Regions from separate parts of the Chelativorans composti genome, predicted to be linked through region 2. Evidence: predicted binding sites of a transcription regulator. Region 2 holds the regulator's gene; the other holds the start of a gene.
The links. Region 2 encodes LexA, which represses DNA repair genes until DNA is damaged. Its sites were predicted from a motif close to TGTTCNNNNTGTGTTCNG; they were not measured.
Positions count from the first base shown of each region.

Region 1 (7,927 bases), on a different contig from region 2:
GGCGCGAACCGCACTCGGCGGACTCGAGTACAGCCAGTGGCTGGCCGGGGCACCGTCGCTGGAGGGGAGAGGGCGGATTCCGAACATCACGCCCAGTCAGGATGGCATCGGCTCCTGGAGCGCCTCCGACATCGCCTACTATCTGGAAAGCGGCTTTACGCCGGATTTCGACTCCGCCGGCGGAGAAATGGCCAAGGTTGTGCGCAACATGGCCAGACTGCCGTCCGAGGACAGGGAGGCGATCGCGGCCTATCTGAAGGCGATTCCGCCGAAACCATAGAGAGGTCTAGGGAGAGCCGCCTCGCGTTCGCGGACGGCTCACGTGGGGGGAAGGGCCGTCGCTCCGATGGGGCGAACGGCCTTTTCCCTTGAACCGGGTACCGTGCGGGCGGGTGATTACGCCAGGCCAACGGCCTTAAGCGTGAAGGCGTAGCAGAAAGCGATTTCCTCCAGGCGCGAGAAGCGGCCGGCGGCGCCGCCGTGGCCAGCGTCGAGGTTGACCCGGAAGAGGATCGGATTGCCGCTGGTGGTCTTGTCACGCAGCCGCGCAACCCACTTGGCCGGCTCCCAGTAGGTGACGCGGGGATCGGTGAGACCTGCCAGCGCCAGGATGGCCGGGTAGGGCTGCTCGTGCACGTTGTCATAGGGCGAATAGGCCAGGATCGTGTCGTAGTCCTCCTTGCTCACGATCGGGTTGCCCCATTCGGGCCACTCCGGCGGGGTCAGGGGCAGGGTGTCGTCCAGCATGGTGTTGAGGACATCCACAAAGGGGACCTGGGCGACGATCGCGCAGAAATCTTCCGGAGCCATGTTGGCGACGGCGCCCATCAACATGCCGCCGGCCGAGCCGCCCTCGGCGACCATACGGTCATGGCTGGTGTAGCCTTCCCTCACAAGGTGCCGGCCGCAGGCGATGAAGTCGGTAAAGGTGTTGGTCTTCTTCGCGCGCTTGCCGTTTTCGTACCAGTCCCAGCCCTTTTCCTTGCCGCCGCGGATGTGGGCGATGGCGAAGACGAAGCCACGGTCCACGAGCGACAGGATGTTGGTACGGAAGGAAGCCGGGATGGAGATGCCGTAGGAGCCATAGCCGTAGAGCAGGCACGGGGCGGAGCCGTCCAGCTTCAGACCCTTGCGGTGAACCAGCGAAATGGGAACCAGCTCGCCATCGGGGGCAGGGGCCATGAGACGGCGGGTGACGTAGTCGTCCGGGTTGTGGCCGGAGGGCACCTCCTGAGTTTTCAGCAGCGTGCGCTCGCCGGTGCGCATGTTGTAGTCGTAGAGCTGCTCCGGCGTCGTGAGCGAGGAATAGGTGAAGCGGATGACTTCCGTGTCATATTCACGGGCGCCAACGAGGCCGAGCGCATAGGCCTCCTCGTCGAAGGCAATGGTTTCTTCCTTTCCGGTCCTGCGATCGCGGAGAACGATGCGGGGGGAGCCGTCCTTGCGCTCGAGGCGGACGAGATAGTTCTCATAAGCCTGGATGGCGAGGATCAGCCGGCCCTTCTCGTGCGGGATCACCTCGCGCCAGTTTTCGGGCCGCGGATCGGAGGCCGGGGCGGACATGACCTTGAAGTCCTTGCAGCCATCCACGTTGGTGAGGATGAAGAACTCGTCGCCGGCGGGTTCCAGATCATAGATGATGCCTTCCCGGCGCGGGGCGACCAGCCTTGGCGCGGCCGAAGGATCGGTCGCGGGGATAAGGTAGCATTCGCTGGTCTCGTGGTCGTGCAGCGAGAGGACGATCCAGTCGTTGAGCGGACTGTCGTCGATTCTCATGAAGAAGCCCGCGTCCGTGTTCTCGAAGATCAGGCGGTCGTCGGAGGCGGGCTTGCCGATCTCATGGAAGAAGAGCTTCGCCGGCCGGTGGTTCTCGTCGAGCTGGATGTACCAAAAGCCATGGCCGTCAGCACTGAAGCAGCCGTCACCGCCCGTGCCCTCGATCATGTCGGGCAAATCCTCGAGGCTCTCGGGATTGCGGATGCGGATCGTGTAATACTCGGAGCCCTTGTAGTCATAGCTCCACAGCAGGAGATCGTGAGACGGGGAGGGATTGACGGCACCCACCTGGAAATAGACCTTGCCCTCGGCGAGCGCATCGCCGTCGATCAGGACACGCTTCTCGCCGCCGTCATGGGGGGTACGGAAGTAACGGGGATGCTGGCCGCCCTCGCGATAGTCGACACCATAGGCGTAGGGACCATGCTTCATGGGCACGGAAGAGTCGTCCTCCTTGATGCGGCCGCGCATCTCGGCGAAGAGTTTTTTCTGCAGCTCGGACGTGTCGGCCATCAGCTGCCGGACGTATGCGTTCTCCGCTTCGAGATGGCTGCGCATCGCCGGATCGAGTCTGGAGGGATCGCGCAGGACCTCCTGCCAATTGTCGGCGCGGAGCCAGGCATATTCATCAATGCGGGTGTGACCGTGGAAGGTGATTTCGGTCGGGCGCTTTTCAGCACGCGGGCCCGGGATATTCGGGAAACGGCCTTTGACTGCGGTCATGCACGGACTCCGAACTCGTGAGACGCGGCCGGCAAGCGCCGGCCGTTTCTGCTCATGCCTATCAGATGGAGTCTGCTAGTACACGCCGATTCTCGCGGGGACAATCACGAGCGCGTTAGCGTTGGACGATAGTCGGGGGTTCCCCAATGCAGGATCTCCTGCCGCCGGGACGTGGTTTCCGGTTCATAGTGGCGGCTCAGGACCGAAAGGGCGGTCTTGAGGATCAGTTTCGCGGAGCGGGGAGGCCAGCCGCGCTCGGATTCCACCTGTTCAATGCCCTTCAGGAAGCAGCAGACGTCCACCAGAGGACCGGCAAGTTCCGGTCCGACGGCCTGGAGCGCACGGTTGACCCGCATGCGGGCGGCGAGCGCGGCATCCGTCAGATCGGTAATGCGATCGCGAGGTCCGCGGCGGGTGTTCGACACGGGTGTTTCCCAATTGGCGCTCATGCGCGGCATGAGCTGGCCGCGCGTGTAGTCGGCACGGAGACGTTCGCCGGCGCGAAACTCGCGCTCGGAGAGGAAAGGGTTGCCGTTGCGGTCCTTGCGGCGTGCGAGCATCGCGAGGGGGGATTCCGAGCGGTTGACCTGAAGGGGGACAAACCCCTCTTCGGTATGGACGGTTTGATAACCCACCTCCGCATGCTGGTGACGATGCGGGGATTCCTGCAGATCTGCTAGCAAGGCTGCACCGAGCGGCGTGAGGTTCAGTTGACTGGCCGACCAGATCACAAGTCCCTCTTCGATCAGATAATCCACCAGCGTTCTCTGCACGGAAATGCGGCCGCGGTCGCCTCCGTCCAGCAGAAGCTGGTCCGGGGCCGCCGCCGCTTCTGCCGCTGCCGCGGACTTTCGCAGGAAGCGCAGGAGGCGAATGCGGCCGCGACGGTCGTGGATCGTCATCGGCGCGCCATCCTTCATTGCGCGGCCCCCAGGTGGCGGAACGCTATGGCGGTAATCCGCTCGGTCATTCGCACGATCTGATCGAACTCGGGATCATCGCGCATGTCCTCGATGAGATGACATGCGTGCATGACGGTGGTTCTGTCCCGGCCAAAGCCACGCCCCACCTCGGCCATGCTCAGGCCAAGCGTGACATGTGTCACGTACATCCCGATCTGGCGGACGCGCGCGACGCTTGTCGAAGACCGGCCCGGCTGACGTAAATCGCGTCCGCTTACGTTAAACAGGACCGACAGAATATCGAGTACGCAATCGCATATATCCGTTACGCGCTCGTCGTTTACCTGGCCAATTTTCTCGCGCAGGTGGTGATTTGGGGCTGACTGTCCCAGCGCTCCTCGGCCTCAGCCAAGTAGTTCAGGGCCTTCGTAGCAGTTGCGGTCACGGAACAAACCCTCCTTAAGCCAATGTAATCGTTATAGCGCGAGAGGTATTCAGCGTGAACAAATAAAGAACTATACTTCGAGCGCAATGGCGGTAGAAGATTGTTTTATCAGGGGATTTTATTTCCCCCTGTTGCGGGTACTCCGGAATCTGTCCCCAACCAATGGTTGTATGAAAGTGTATCCTCCATAAACGGAGGAAGAAATGGGTAGTATCGAGAAAGAGGCTGCGGCCTTTGCGAAGGGGCGCAGAGGTGCGGAGCGGGAAGCGCGTCAGAACGCAGCCCTGTACCTGATGAGCGGGGTCGACCTGGCCGAAGCCCTGAAGCAGGGAGGAGAAGAACGGAGGAAAACGCTCCTGCGGCTGGGGCGGCTGCTCGAACGGGAGCGGCTGAAGGGCATCCGAAAACACTGGAGCTATGATCTCAACCGGCACATCGCGCTGAAAGAAGCCTATGACCGGTTGCTGGGCGCGGGAGCCAAGTAGGCAGGGAAGCGGGGGCGGAAGGCAAAACGGAGAACGGGACCTTTGCTGCAGGCAAGGTGTGCTCTGCCCGCAATCCCATCGGTGCAGGATGGGCTTATGGCGCTCGCCCGGATGCTTCGCATGGCGGAGCGATCAGCCATTTCTCAGCGTGCTTCTCGGTTCGCCGCTCACGGCAAAGTGCGCAGCCGATCCTGACAGGGGCACTCCTGTATCCTATGTAGTGGGACAGTAAAGGAGATCTCCCATGACTGAAGAGACTGGCCCCAAGGTTCAGAGAAGCGACGAGGAATGGCGCAAGCTGCTGACGCCCGAGCAGTATCAGGTGACGCGGTGCGGCGGCACGGAGCGCGCCTTTACCGGTCCGTACTGGGACAACAAGAAGCCGGGACGGTATTACTGCATCGCCTGCGGCAACCTGCTGTTCGACTCGGAGACCAAGTACGACTCCGGTACGGGGTGGCCCAGCTTCTGGGCGCCGGTGGACGAGAAGGCGGTGACGTTTGCGGAGGACAATTCCTACGGAATGCGGCGGGTTGAGGTGAAATGCGCCGCCTGCGACGCGCATCTGGGCCATGTATTCCCTGACGGGCCGAAGCCCACCGGCTTGCGCTATTGCATGAACGGTACCGCGCTTTCGTTCGAGGAGCGGGAGGAGTAGGCACGGCGCGCGGATTTTGCGGTTCGCGCCCGTTCTGGAGGTCTTGCAGGGCAGCGAAGTGAAGCTTCGCTGCCTTTTCCGTCTCGGGTTCCCGCGCGCGGGTTTTCAGGCCCCGCCGAGGGCTGCGGCCGCTTCCTGGCGGATGCGCTGAACCATGGAGCGAAGGCCATTGGAGCGCTGGGGAGTCAGGTGCTCATCGAGGCCGAGCGAGCGCAGGATTTCCTCTGCGTCGATGGCCAGGATCTCGCTCGCCCGCCGGCCGGAATAGAGCGCCAGCAGGATGGCGACGAGGCCGCGCACGATGTGTGCGTCGGAGTCGCCAAGGAAAAACAACTCGGGGTCGGAGCCTTCCCCGCGTGTCGTGTAAAGCCAGACCTGGCTCACGCAGCCGCGCACCTTGTGCGCGTCGTCGCGGGCTTCCTCCGGATAGGGCGGAAGGTCGTTTCCAAGTTCGATGATGTAGCGGTAACGCTCCTGCCAGTCGTCGAGGAAGGCGAAGTCGTCCCGGATGGTGTCAATGGTCGCAGTCATGGGCGTGCATATAGACAGTGAAGGCGGAAAGGTCACGGGAAATCAGGGTGCAGAAGCAAAATTTCGGGGCGGGATGACTGCGATCGCGCGGGTCTCCGGGGTGCGGAGCTATTCCGCGGCGTGCTGCCCGGGATCGGCGGGACTGGACGCCTCCTGGACCCCATCCGGCTCCTGCGCTGGTTCATCCGCGGCGTTGGTATCGATCATCTGCTGGGCGAGGCGCAGGCCTTCGCCGGCCCTGGCCACGATGGTTTGAACGGCCGCGCTGGCGGTCTGGCAGATGGTGGGCTTACGCTCGCAGATGGAGGCGATGTCGGCGACGGCGTCGCGCGCGGCGATGAGGGCCTGAAGCGGGTTGACCTGTGGCTCGCTGCCATCGCCGGTGCTGATCGGGACGAACAATAGCGCGAGGCCGATCCAGAAACAGCAGCGAAGCAGGAAACCCATTACACAACAATCCCTACGCCTGAGTGCCGGTGCTGCGGCCTGTGCGCTGACGACCGGCGCGGTCGGGCTGAATTTAACGGCCGAGATTTGTCAATTCGTTAAGCTCCCGTTGCTTATGCAGCGCGGGCGCGGCCTGTCGACCCTTTGTTAACCATGGGAACAAGCCTGGGCCCCAAAATCCTTCCGGAGGGGATGCGGCGGGCAGGTCATTTACACTTTTCTTAGTGCTCGGTGCGAGGCTCGGCCCATCAAAACTGCCTCGTGAACATAGAGCGCGTCCCGTTGAGTACACACCAGTCCATGCTTTCAGAGCGACTTGAAGCTGCCGGCGCCTTCTGTGACCGGCTGCTGCATCCGTCCGTGACTGAGGATGCCGAGCGCGGCCGCCAGAGGCGCCTGCTGCAGGTGCTGCTGCTTGCACCGGGCGTGATCCTGCCGGGTGCCGTGCAGATCCTGACTCAGCTCCACCACAGTCCGCATGCGATTGCGAGTGTTGCGGCCATTTTCGCGGTGATGATGGCGCCGCTGCTCGGCCTGGTGGCCACGGGCAGGGGGCGGCTGATGGAAGCGGCAACGCTCATCGCCGGTACTGTGGCCGTGGCGGCGCTCGTCGCTCTCGGTGGCGGCATCGGATCGGCCTATACGGCATTGCTCGCCGCGCTGATGATCGAACCCGTGTGGGTTGCGCGCCGGCGCCAGGCGGCGGTTGCAGGGCTCGGTGCCGCTTTCGTTGCAGGCGCGCTTGCAGTGTTGTTTTCCACGGCGCTGCCGCTCCAGGCAGAGCCGACGGCATGGAGCTGGCTGGCGCCGCTCGCCTATGGCCTGTTTCTGGTAGCGCGTCTGGTCGCCGGTGGCGAAGCTCGCGATGAGAAGCCCGTTTCAGCCGGCGCCGATGCCGTGGTGGCGGCGACCGGCTCCATCATCCTGAGGCTGCGGGCCAATGGCGATGTGTGCGCGGCGACGGCGCAGACCCGGGTCGCTATGGGCATCGAGCCGGAGATGCTGCTTGGCTCGGGCCTGTTCGAGCGGGTGCTGGTGTCGGACCGCGTGGCTTATCTCTCGGCACTCGCGGATGTGCGCGATGGCCGGTCGATGAGGTCGGTGCGGCTGCGCGTGCGGGTTCCGGGGACGTACAATTCCGTTCCGGCGGCGGTGTACCGCAGCTTCGTGGCGGACATGGCGGCAGACCAGGATGGCGAAATCCTGATGGTGCTGCGCGATGACGAGGCGCTGGCGCGGCTCGAGGCAGAGGTTGTGGAAGCGCGGAAGGAAGCACGCGAGGCGGTCGAGATGCGCGACCGGTTGCTGGCTTCGGTGAGCCACGAGCTCAGGACGCCGCTCAATGCGATTGCAGGTTTCTCCGACGTGCTGACCAACGAGCTGTTCGGGCCGTTCGCCAACGGCAAGCAGCGCGAGTATGTGACGCTCATCAACGAGGCGAGCTGCCACCTGCTCAATGTGGTGAATACGATCCTGGACGTCTCCAAGATCAAGGCGGGCACCTATGTGGGCGATGTGGAGGAGTTCGACCTCGGTGAGGCGGCCCGGCTGTCGATGGCCATCGTGGCGCGCGAGGCCAGTTCCAAGCCGGTGCGGCTGGAACTCGATGTCGACCAGGCGATCGGCACGGTGCGCTGCGACCGACGCGCGCTGCAGCAGATCCTGATCAATCTGCTCTCGAATGCGGTAAAGTTCACCGAGGAGGGTTACGTTCGCCTGACGGCGCGGAAACAGGGCAAGAGGCTGTTCCTCACAGTCGCCGACAGTGGCATCGGAATTGAGCCGCAAGATCTTTCGCGTCTTGGCAAGCCGTTCACGCAGATCAGAAACGAGCATGCGAGCAAGGGAACCGGTCTTGGCCTTGCCCTGGTGAAGGGACTTGTGGAGGCCTGCGGAGGAAGCCTGAGCATCGACAGTGCTCCGGGTGTGGGAACGAAGGTCCACGTTTCGCTTCCCGTGG
Region 1 is NZ_BAABGS010000008.1:25,561-33,487, forward strand. It holds gene ABD906_RS00680 (c-type cytochrome) at 1-280, shown strand, start outside; gene ABD906_RS00685 (S9 family peptidase) at 397-2,499, opposite strand; gene ABD906_RS00690 (DUF6456 domain-containing protein) at 2,604-3,401, opposite strand; gene ABD906_RS00695 (helix-turn-helix domain-containing protein) at 3,416-3,793, opposite strand; gene ABD906_RS00700 (cytoplasmic protein) at 4,050-4,331, shown strand; gene msrB (peptide-methionine (R)-S-oxide reductase MsrB) at 4,576-4,989, shown strand; gene ABD906_RS00710 (SufE family protein) at 5,095-5,520, opposite strand; gene ABD906_RS00715 (DUF5330 domain-containing protein) at 5,629-5,967, opposite strand; gene ABD906_RS00720 (ATP-binding protein) at 6,250-7,927, shown strand, end outside.
Region 1: a site for LexA is predicted at 3,901-3,918, ahead of ABD906_RS00700 (cytoplasmic protein). Genes of this name have one in related genera too.

Region 2 (7,927 bases):
CGTGAGAGCATTGCGGAACTTGCGGCCGCCGATCCTGCCTTCAAGGGCCCGGACGGTCGCTTCAACGTCGCCCAGTTTGACTACATCCTCCAGCAGATCGGCATGACCCGCGACGCCTATCTGCGCAACCAGACGGCAGCCGCCCGCCGCCAGCAGATCGTCGACGCGCTGGCTACCGGCGTGAAGGCGCCCGACACCCTGCTTGCCAGCATGGCCCGCTATCGCGGCGAAGACCGCACGATTGAATACGTGGCCCTGCCGCGTTCGCTGGTGGAGCCGGTCGAGGCTCCGTCCGACGATGCACTCAAGGCTTATTTCGAGGAGCACAAGGCCGGGTACGCGGCTCCCGAGTACCGGACTATCAGCTTCGTGAAGCTGGAGCCGGAGGACATCGCCGATCCGGACGCGGTCTCCGATGAGGACATCGAGCGTTACTACGAGCAGAATCGCGCCAGCTACACGGTGCCGGAGCGCCGCACGATCGAGCAGATCAACTTCGACAGCGAGGAAGCCGCCAGCACGGCGGTCGAAAGCCTGAAGTCCGGCGTCACCTTCGAGGATCTGGTTCAGCTCCAGGGCAAGAAGCCCGAGGACGTGAACCTCGGCTCTCTCACCCATGCCCAGATCGCCGACAAGACCATCGCCGATGCGGCGTTCTCGCTTGCCGAGAACCAGGTGAGCGACATTGTGAACGGCATGTTCGGCCCGGTCATCCTGCGCGTCACCAAGATCGAGCCGGAGAAGGTAACGCCGCTCGCTGAGGTGAAGGACAGGATCCGCAAGGAACTCGCCATTTCCGACGCGACCCGGCAGATCCAGGACGCCTATGACGCCTACGAGGATGCGCGCGCCGGCGGCGCCACGCTTGCCGAAGCGGCCCAGAGCCTCGGCCTTCAGGTTCGCACCGTGAAGGCCATCTCGCGCGGCGGCGAGGACCAGAACGGCAATGTCGTCTCCGACCTGCCGGCCGCTCCACGCCTTCTCGCGGCAGCCTTCGAGACGGACGAAGGCATCGAGAACGCGCCCATCGACGTGGGCTCGCACGGCTATCTGTTCTACGAGGTGGACGAGATCATCCCCGCCCGTGATCGCACGCTCGACGAGGTGCGCGACCGCGTGGTCGCCGACTGGACCAGGGAGGAAGTCGCGAAGCGCCTGAAGGCCAAGGCCGAGGAGCTTGCCAAGGCGGTGCGCGACGGCACCAGGACGCTGGACCAGGTCGCCTCCGAGTTCGGTCTGGAGAAGATTACCAAGCGTGGTCTGAAGCGCGAGGCGAACGATCCCGACCTCGGCCGTCCGGGCGTTACCGCCGTGTTCGGCATCCCGCAGGGCTCCGTTGGCTCGTTTGCGAACCCGGCGGGAGACGGCGAGTTCCTGTTCCAGGTCACGGAGGTCTTTCAGCCTGCTTCCGCCTCCGCGGAAAGCGTCCCGGCTGATGTCGCCAGGGCGGTCGGCAATACCATGACCCAGGATCTGCTGGTTCAGCTTGCCGCGCGCCTGCAGGCCGATCTGGGTGTCACGGTCAACCGGGCTGCGGTACAGCAGGCCCTCACCCTGTTCTGAGGTAAGTCATGGCTGATCTGAAGGCGCATATTGCGAAGGTGGCAACGGGTACGCCGCTGACCCACGAGGAAGCGCGCGAGGCCTTCGACATCATCATGTCCGGTGAGGCGACCCCGAGCCAGATGGGCGGCTTCCTGATGGCGCTGCGGGTGCGCGGCGAGACGGTGGCCGAAATCACCGGCGCGGTGGAGACCATGCGCGCCAAGATGCTGCGCGTCAGCGCGCCCGAAGGCGCCGTCGACATTGTCGGCACCGGCGGCGATGCCTCCGGCTCCTACAACGTATCCACCTGTGCCGCCTTCATCGTGGCAGGGTGCGGCGTGCCGGTGGCAAAGCATGGCAACCGCGCCCTCTCCTCGAAGTCCGGCGCGGCCGACTCGCTGGCCGCCCTCGGCGTCAACATCGAGCTGGGGCCGGATGAGATCGCGGCCTGCATTGCTGAAGCCGGCATCGGCTTCATGTTTGCGCCCATGCACCATTCAGCCATGCGCCACGTGGGCCCGACGCGCCTCGAGCTCGGCACGCGCACGATCTTCAACCTGCTCGGACCGCTCGCCAATCCGGCCGGAGCCAAGCGTCAGCTGCTCGGCGTGTTCGCGCCGCAATGGGTGGAGCCGCTCGCCCATGTCCTCCGCAACCTTGGCGCCGAGAAGGCCTGGGTCGTTCACGGTGACGGCCTCGATGAGATGACGACGACCGGCAAGACGCTGGTGGCGAGCCTCGAAAATGGCGAGGTGAAGACCTTCGAGATCACGCCGGAATCCGTCGGCCTCGCACAGGCCGACATGGCCTCGCTGCGCGGCGGTGACGGCGTCGCGAACGCCAAGGCGCTGCGCGCCGTTCTGGAAGGCGCCAGGAACCCCTACCGCGACATCGCGGTTCTCAATGCCGCGGGCGCGCTGGTGGTGGCTGACAAGGCTTCGAGCCTTGAGGAAGGCATCGCGATGGCGACGCAGTCGCTCGACACAGGCGCTGCCCTGCGCACGCTCGAGAAGCTCGTGGAGGTCTCCAACCGGAAAACGGCTGACTGAGGCCCTGCCCTTCACCGACGCAAACGACAACTGCCCGCTGCACTGGAAGGAGCATCTGATGGCGGACATTCTGCGCAAGATCGAAGCCTACAAGCGCGAGGAAATCGTTGCTGCCAAGGCCGCCCTCCCCCAGGCGGAACTGAAGGCGCGGCTGAAGGACGCCTCGCCCGTGCGCGGCTTCATGAATGCGCTGAAGGCGAAACAGGACCAGGGCGGCTTCGGTCTCATCGCCGAGATCAAGAAGGCTAGCCCCTCGAAGGGCCTTATCCGCGCCGATTTCGATCCGCCGGCGCTGGCGAAGGAGTATGAGCAGGGCGGCGCTGCCTGCCTTTCCGTGCTCACCGACGGCCCCTCTTTCCAGGGTGCGCCCGAGTTTCTGGTCCAGGCGCGGGCGGCCTGTTCGCTGCCAGCCATCCGCAAGGACTTCATGCTCGACACCTACCAGGTGCTGGAAGCCCGTCTGCTCGGCGCCGACGCGATCCTCATCATTATGGCGAGCGTCGATGACGACACGGCGCGCGCGCTGGAGGAAACGGCCTTCGAGCTCGGCATGGACGCGCTCATCGAGGTGCATGACGAGGAGGAACTGGAACGGGCGCTGAAGCTTTCCTCCCGCATGATCGGCATCAACAACCGCAACCTCAGAACCTTCGAGACGACGCTGGCCACGTCCGAGAGGCTCGCACCCATGATCCCGTCCGACCGGCTGATCGTCGGCGAAAGCGGCATCTTCACCCACGAAGACTGTCAGCGGCTTGCCAAGGTGGGCATTCGCAGCTTCCTCGTCGGCGAAAGCCTGATGCGCCAGCAGAACGTGGCGGAGGCAACGCGCAGCCTGCTGGGGCTCGCCCCGGCCGCCTGAAGGAGGGTTTTCATGTCCGCGGAGGAGGATAAGCGGCTTACCCATCTCGACGCCGAGGGCAAGGCCGACATGGTCGACGTGGGAGCCAAGGCGGATACGGAGCGCGTGGCGGTCGCGACCGGCTGCGTTCGGATGGCGCCTGAAACGCTGCAGGCCATTCTTGCCGGCAACGCGAAGAAGGGCGACGTGATCGGTGTGGCGCGCGTCGCGGGCATCATGGCAGCGAAGAGGACGAGCGACCTCATTCCGCTCTGCCACCCGCTTGCACTCACCAAGGTTTCCGTCGACATCGAGCCGGACGAGGCCCTGCCCGGCCTGCGGATCCGCGCCCTCGCCAAACTCACCGGCAAGACCGGCGTCGAGATGGAGGCGCTGACGGCTGTCTCCGTTACCTGCCTCACCATCTACGACATGGCCAAGGCGCTCGATAAGGACATGGTGATCGGGGAAATCCGGCTTGAGGAGAAGCTTGGCGGCAAGTCCGGCCACTGGAAGCGCGGGGAGCGGGACTGATGGCCCTGCTTTCTGTCGATGAGGCCCTCGAGCGCATCCTGGAGGGCGTGCAGCCCGTCTCCGCTGAAACCGTTCCGCTCGCCGAGGCCGTCGGCCGCGTTCTGGCTGCTCCGATTGAGGCGCGCCGCACGCAGCCGCCCTTCGACGCCTCGGCCATGGACGGCTACGCAGTGCGGGACGCCGATATTGCCAGCACGCCTGTCACCCTGAAGGTCATCGGCACTTCCGCCGCAGGCAAAAGATTCGACGGTGAAGTGACCGCCGGAACCGCCGTGCGCATCTTTACCGGCGCTCCGCTGCCGAAGGGCGCCACCACGATCGTTCTGCAGGAAAACGCCCGGGTCATCGACGAAGGCAGGATCGAGGCGCTGGAGCCTGCCGCCCCAGGCCGCCATATCCGCCGCGCGGGACTGGACTTTCGGTCTGGCGACACGGTGCTGGAAGCGGGCCGCACGCTCGATCCGGCGGCACTGTCCCTGGCGGCAGCGTCGGGCCATGCTCAGGTGCCGGTCATCCGTCGCCCGCTCGTGGCACTCATCGCCTCGGGCGACGAACTCGTGCCCCCGGAAGCCGAGCCGGGTCCGGATCAGATCATCGCTTCCAACAATTTCGGCGTCGCCGGCCTCGTCCAGCAGGACGGCGGCCGGGTGCTCGATCTCGGCATTGTGCCGGACGACCATGCGGGTTTCGCCGCCGCCGTGCGCCGCGCCCGCGAGGCGGGGGCCGACGTGCTGGTGACGCTAGGCGGCGCCTCCGTCGGCGACCGCGACATCACCCGCGAGGTGCTTGCCGCAGAGGGCATGGAGCTCTCCTTCTGGAAGATCGCCATGCGGCCGGGCAAGCCGCTGATCTTCGGACGCCTGGGCCGCATGTCCGTGCTCGGCCTGCCGGGCAATCCCGTCTCGAGTCTCATATGCGCCCACGTCTTCCTGCGGCCGCTCGTGCGCCGCCTCGGCGGACGGCTGCATGCGCCTAACCTGCACCAGGCGGAGCTCGGCGCCCCCATGCCCGCCAACGACGGCCGGCGCGACTATGTCCGCGCCACGGTGGTCCCCGGACCGGGCGGGCTCATCGCCACCCCCTTCCCCGTCCAGGACTCCTCCATGTTGAGCGTGCTTGCCGCCGCGAACGCGCTCATCATCCGCCAACCGCATGCGCCGGCGGCGGAGGCCGGCGAGCGCTGCCAGGTTCTCATGCTGCGTTAACGCCGCTCTAACCTTTCGCCCTGCAAGTTACCAGTTGCAGAACACATCCTGAACGTCTACGTTATGTTCTGGATTTGTTTTTACTTTGATTCAGGGGTTCGGAGCCGATGCTAACCCGCAAGCAGCATGAACTCTTGCTGTTCATTCACCAGTGTCTCAAGGAGACCGGCATCCCGCCTTCCTTCGACGAGATGAAGGAAGCTCTGGACCTCGCGTCAAAGTCGGGGATCCACCGCCTGATCAGCGCGTTGGAAGAGCGCGGCTTCATCCGCCGCCTGCCGAACCGCGCGCGGGCTCTGGAAGTCATACGCCTGCCGGATTCGATGATGCCGAACGTGCCGCCGCGTTCCCGGGGCTTCTCCCCCTCGGTCATCCAGGGCGGCCAGAGCCAGCCCGAACCGGCGCCGACGCCTTCGCGTGCCACGCCGGTTTCCAGCGAGACAAGCATATCCATTCCGGTCATGGGCCGCATCGCCGCGGGCGTGCCGATCGACGCCATTCAGCACGTGACCCACAGCATCGCCGTCCCGCCGGACATGATTTCCGGCGGCGAGCACTATGCGCTTGAGGTCAAGGGTGATTCGATGATTGAGGCCGGCATCTTCGACGGCGACACGGTGATCATCCGCCACACCCAGACGGCCAACCCGGGCGACATCGTCGTGGCGCTGGTGGACGACCAGGAGGCGACGCTGAAGCGCTTCCGCCGCAAGGGCGCCTCCATCGCCCTGGAGGCCGCCAATCCCGCCTATGAGACCCGCATCTTCCCGCCCCACCGCGTGAAGGTGCAGGGCAAGCTCGTCGGCCTCATCCGGCGGTATCACTGAGTGATGATGCGGCGGGGCCGCCGTCAGGCCCTGCCCTGCCCTGTTGCCTGTTGCGGTCATTTGCCATCAAGTGCTCGTGGCATCTGTCGAGACTGCCGCGCGGACCAAATCCTTGCGGAAGAGTCCGGAAAACGTCTCTGCCGCAATTGACGCAGCGGCTGAAGCAAGGGAAAAGGACCACAATGCGGACGTGGCGGAACTGGTAGACGCAAGGGACTTAAAATCCCTCGGGCTTCGCCCGTGCGGGTTCGACCCCCGCCGTCCGCACCAAGCCTTCAACATTGCCGCTGTATCTTGCCAGGCTGGACAAAAACCAGCCATCGTACCTGCCGTCAGGGCGGGTTATACGGCCATGTGCAACCTCTACACCTCCACAACGAACATTGAGGCGCTTCGCCAGCTCTCGCGCCTTCTGGACAGGCTGGCGGACCGGGCCTTCTTCAATGAGGAAAGCTTCGACGTCTATCCGAACCGGTTCGGTCCCGTCATACGCATGGTCGAGGGCGGGCCTGAGATGGTGCGCGCTCGCTGGGGCATGCCCTCTCCTCCCTCGATGCTCCAGGGCAAGGACTTCGACTATGGCATTACCAACATCCGCAACACCGTCTCGCCCCATTGGCGTCCCTGGCTCTCACCCGGGCACCGATGCCTGGTGCCGGTGCTGAAATTCGCCGAGCCTGATCCCGCGCGCAAGCGGCCGGGCGAACGGACTCCGGACGCCTGGTTCGCGCGGCCGGACGGACGCCCCTTTTTCTTCGCCGGGCTCCGGACGCGCTGGACCGGAAAGCGCCTCGCGCGCGAGGAACCGGCCACCCACGAACTTTATGCTTTTCTTACCACCGCGTCGAACGCCCTTGTGGCGCAGGTGCACCCCAAGGCCATGCCAGTCATCCTCACCCGTGACGAGGAGATCGATATCTGGCTGCGCGCCCCTTGGGACGAGGCGCGGCACCTGCAGCGCCCTGCGGAGGAGAGCGACCTGATCATCCTGCCCGGCGAGAAGGACCGGCCCAAGCTGCCCTGACATGTTCAGCCTCGTGTGGCCCAAGCCAGCCTTTTCGCCGCTCTGTACGAAAGCCCGCAGCGGTTTCCCATCCGCGCGCCGGGGCGTGCTTGAAAAGCGCTACCTCTTGCCCGTAGCTAACGAACAGGGCTACGGTCTTCCCCGGAGGATTTTGACCGACTCCAAAAGCTTCAACCTTCACATGAACGTGAAGATTCTAACTCACCTATTTGTTTTTTAAAACTTATCAAGGATCGAAATCTGATAGTCCGCGGAACTGATTTTGAGCGACCTGCACCTCCGGGAAAATCTGAACGTCTCCAATCATATGCTTCCTGCGGCCGGAAGGAGACGGTTCAGACCTGCTCGGAACCGGGCCTGGAGCCGTTCAAGGAAAGTGGAAACCGGTTTCTGTCCGGAACCATGACCAGCCGCTTACCTACAGCAGTTCAGTGTTTCGTAAAAAACTGAACTGCTCTTCTAAGCGGCTGCGCGCTTCCAGCCGAGCGCGAGCAGGCCGGCGCCGATCATCAGCGTGCCGCCCGTCCGATTGATAACGTACTGGACGGTAGGATTGCCGATCCGCGAGCGGATGGCCGAGGCCATGAACGCGTACAGCGCCGCGTTCACCGTCGCGATGACGAGGAAGGTGACTTCCAGAATGACCATCTGCGGCAGCAACGGCGATGAAGGGTTCATGAACTGCGGCAGGAAAGCGACGAAGAAGACAATCGTCTTCGGGTTGAGCGCGGTTACCGCATAGGTGTGCAGGAAGATCCGGCCTGGCCGCAAGGTGGCAGCTGGGGCGTCGGGCGTCTCCCCCCTCTCCTCGCTCACCGGCGCGCACCAGAGCTTGATGCCAAGGTAGATCAGATAGGCCGCGCCGATCCACTTGAGCACGGTGAACAGCGTGGCCGAAGTGG
Region 2 is NZ_BAABGS010000074.1:158,455-166,381, forward strand. It holds gene ABD906_RS15005 (peptidyl-prolyl cis-trans isomerase) at 1-1,563, shown strand, start outside; gene trpD (anthranilate phosphoribosyltransferase) at 1,572-2,594, shown strand; gene trpC (indole-3-glycerol phosphate synthase TrpC) at 2,650-3,456, shown strand; gene moaC (cyclic pyranopterin monophosphate synthase MoaC) at 3,469-3,969, shown strand; gene ABD906_RS15025 (molybdopterin molybdotransferase MoeA) at 3,969-5,174, shown strand; gene lexA (transcriptional repressor LexA) at 5,282-6,001, shown strand; tRNA gene ABD906_RS15035 (tRNA-Leu) at 6,186-6,271, shown strand; gene ABD906_RS15040 (SOS response-associated peptidase) at 6,354-7,025, shown strand; gene ABD906_RS15045 (LysE family translocator) at 7,485-7,927, opposite strand, start outside.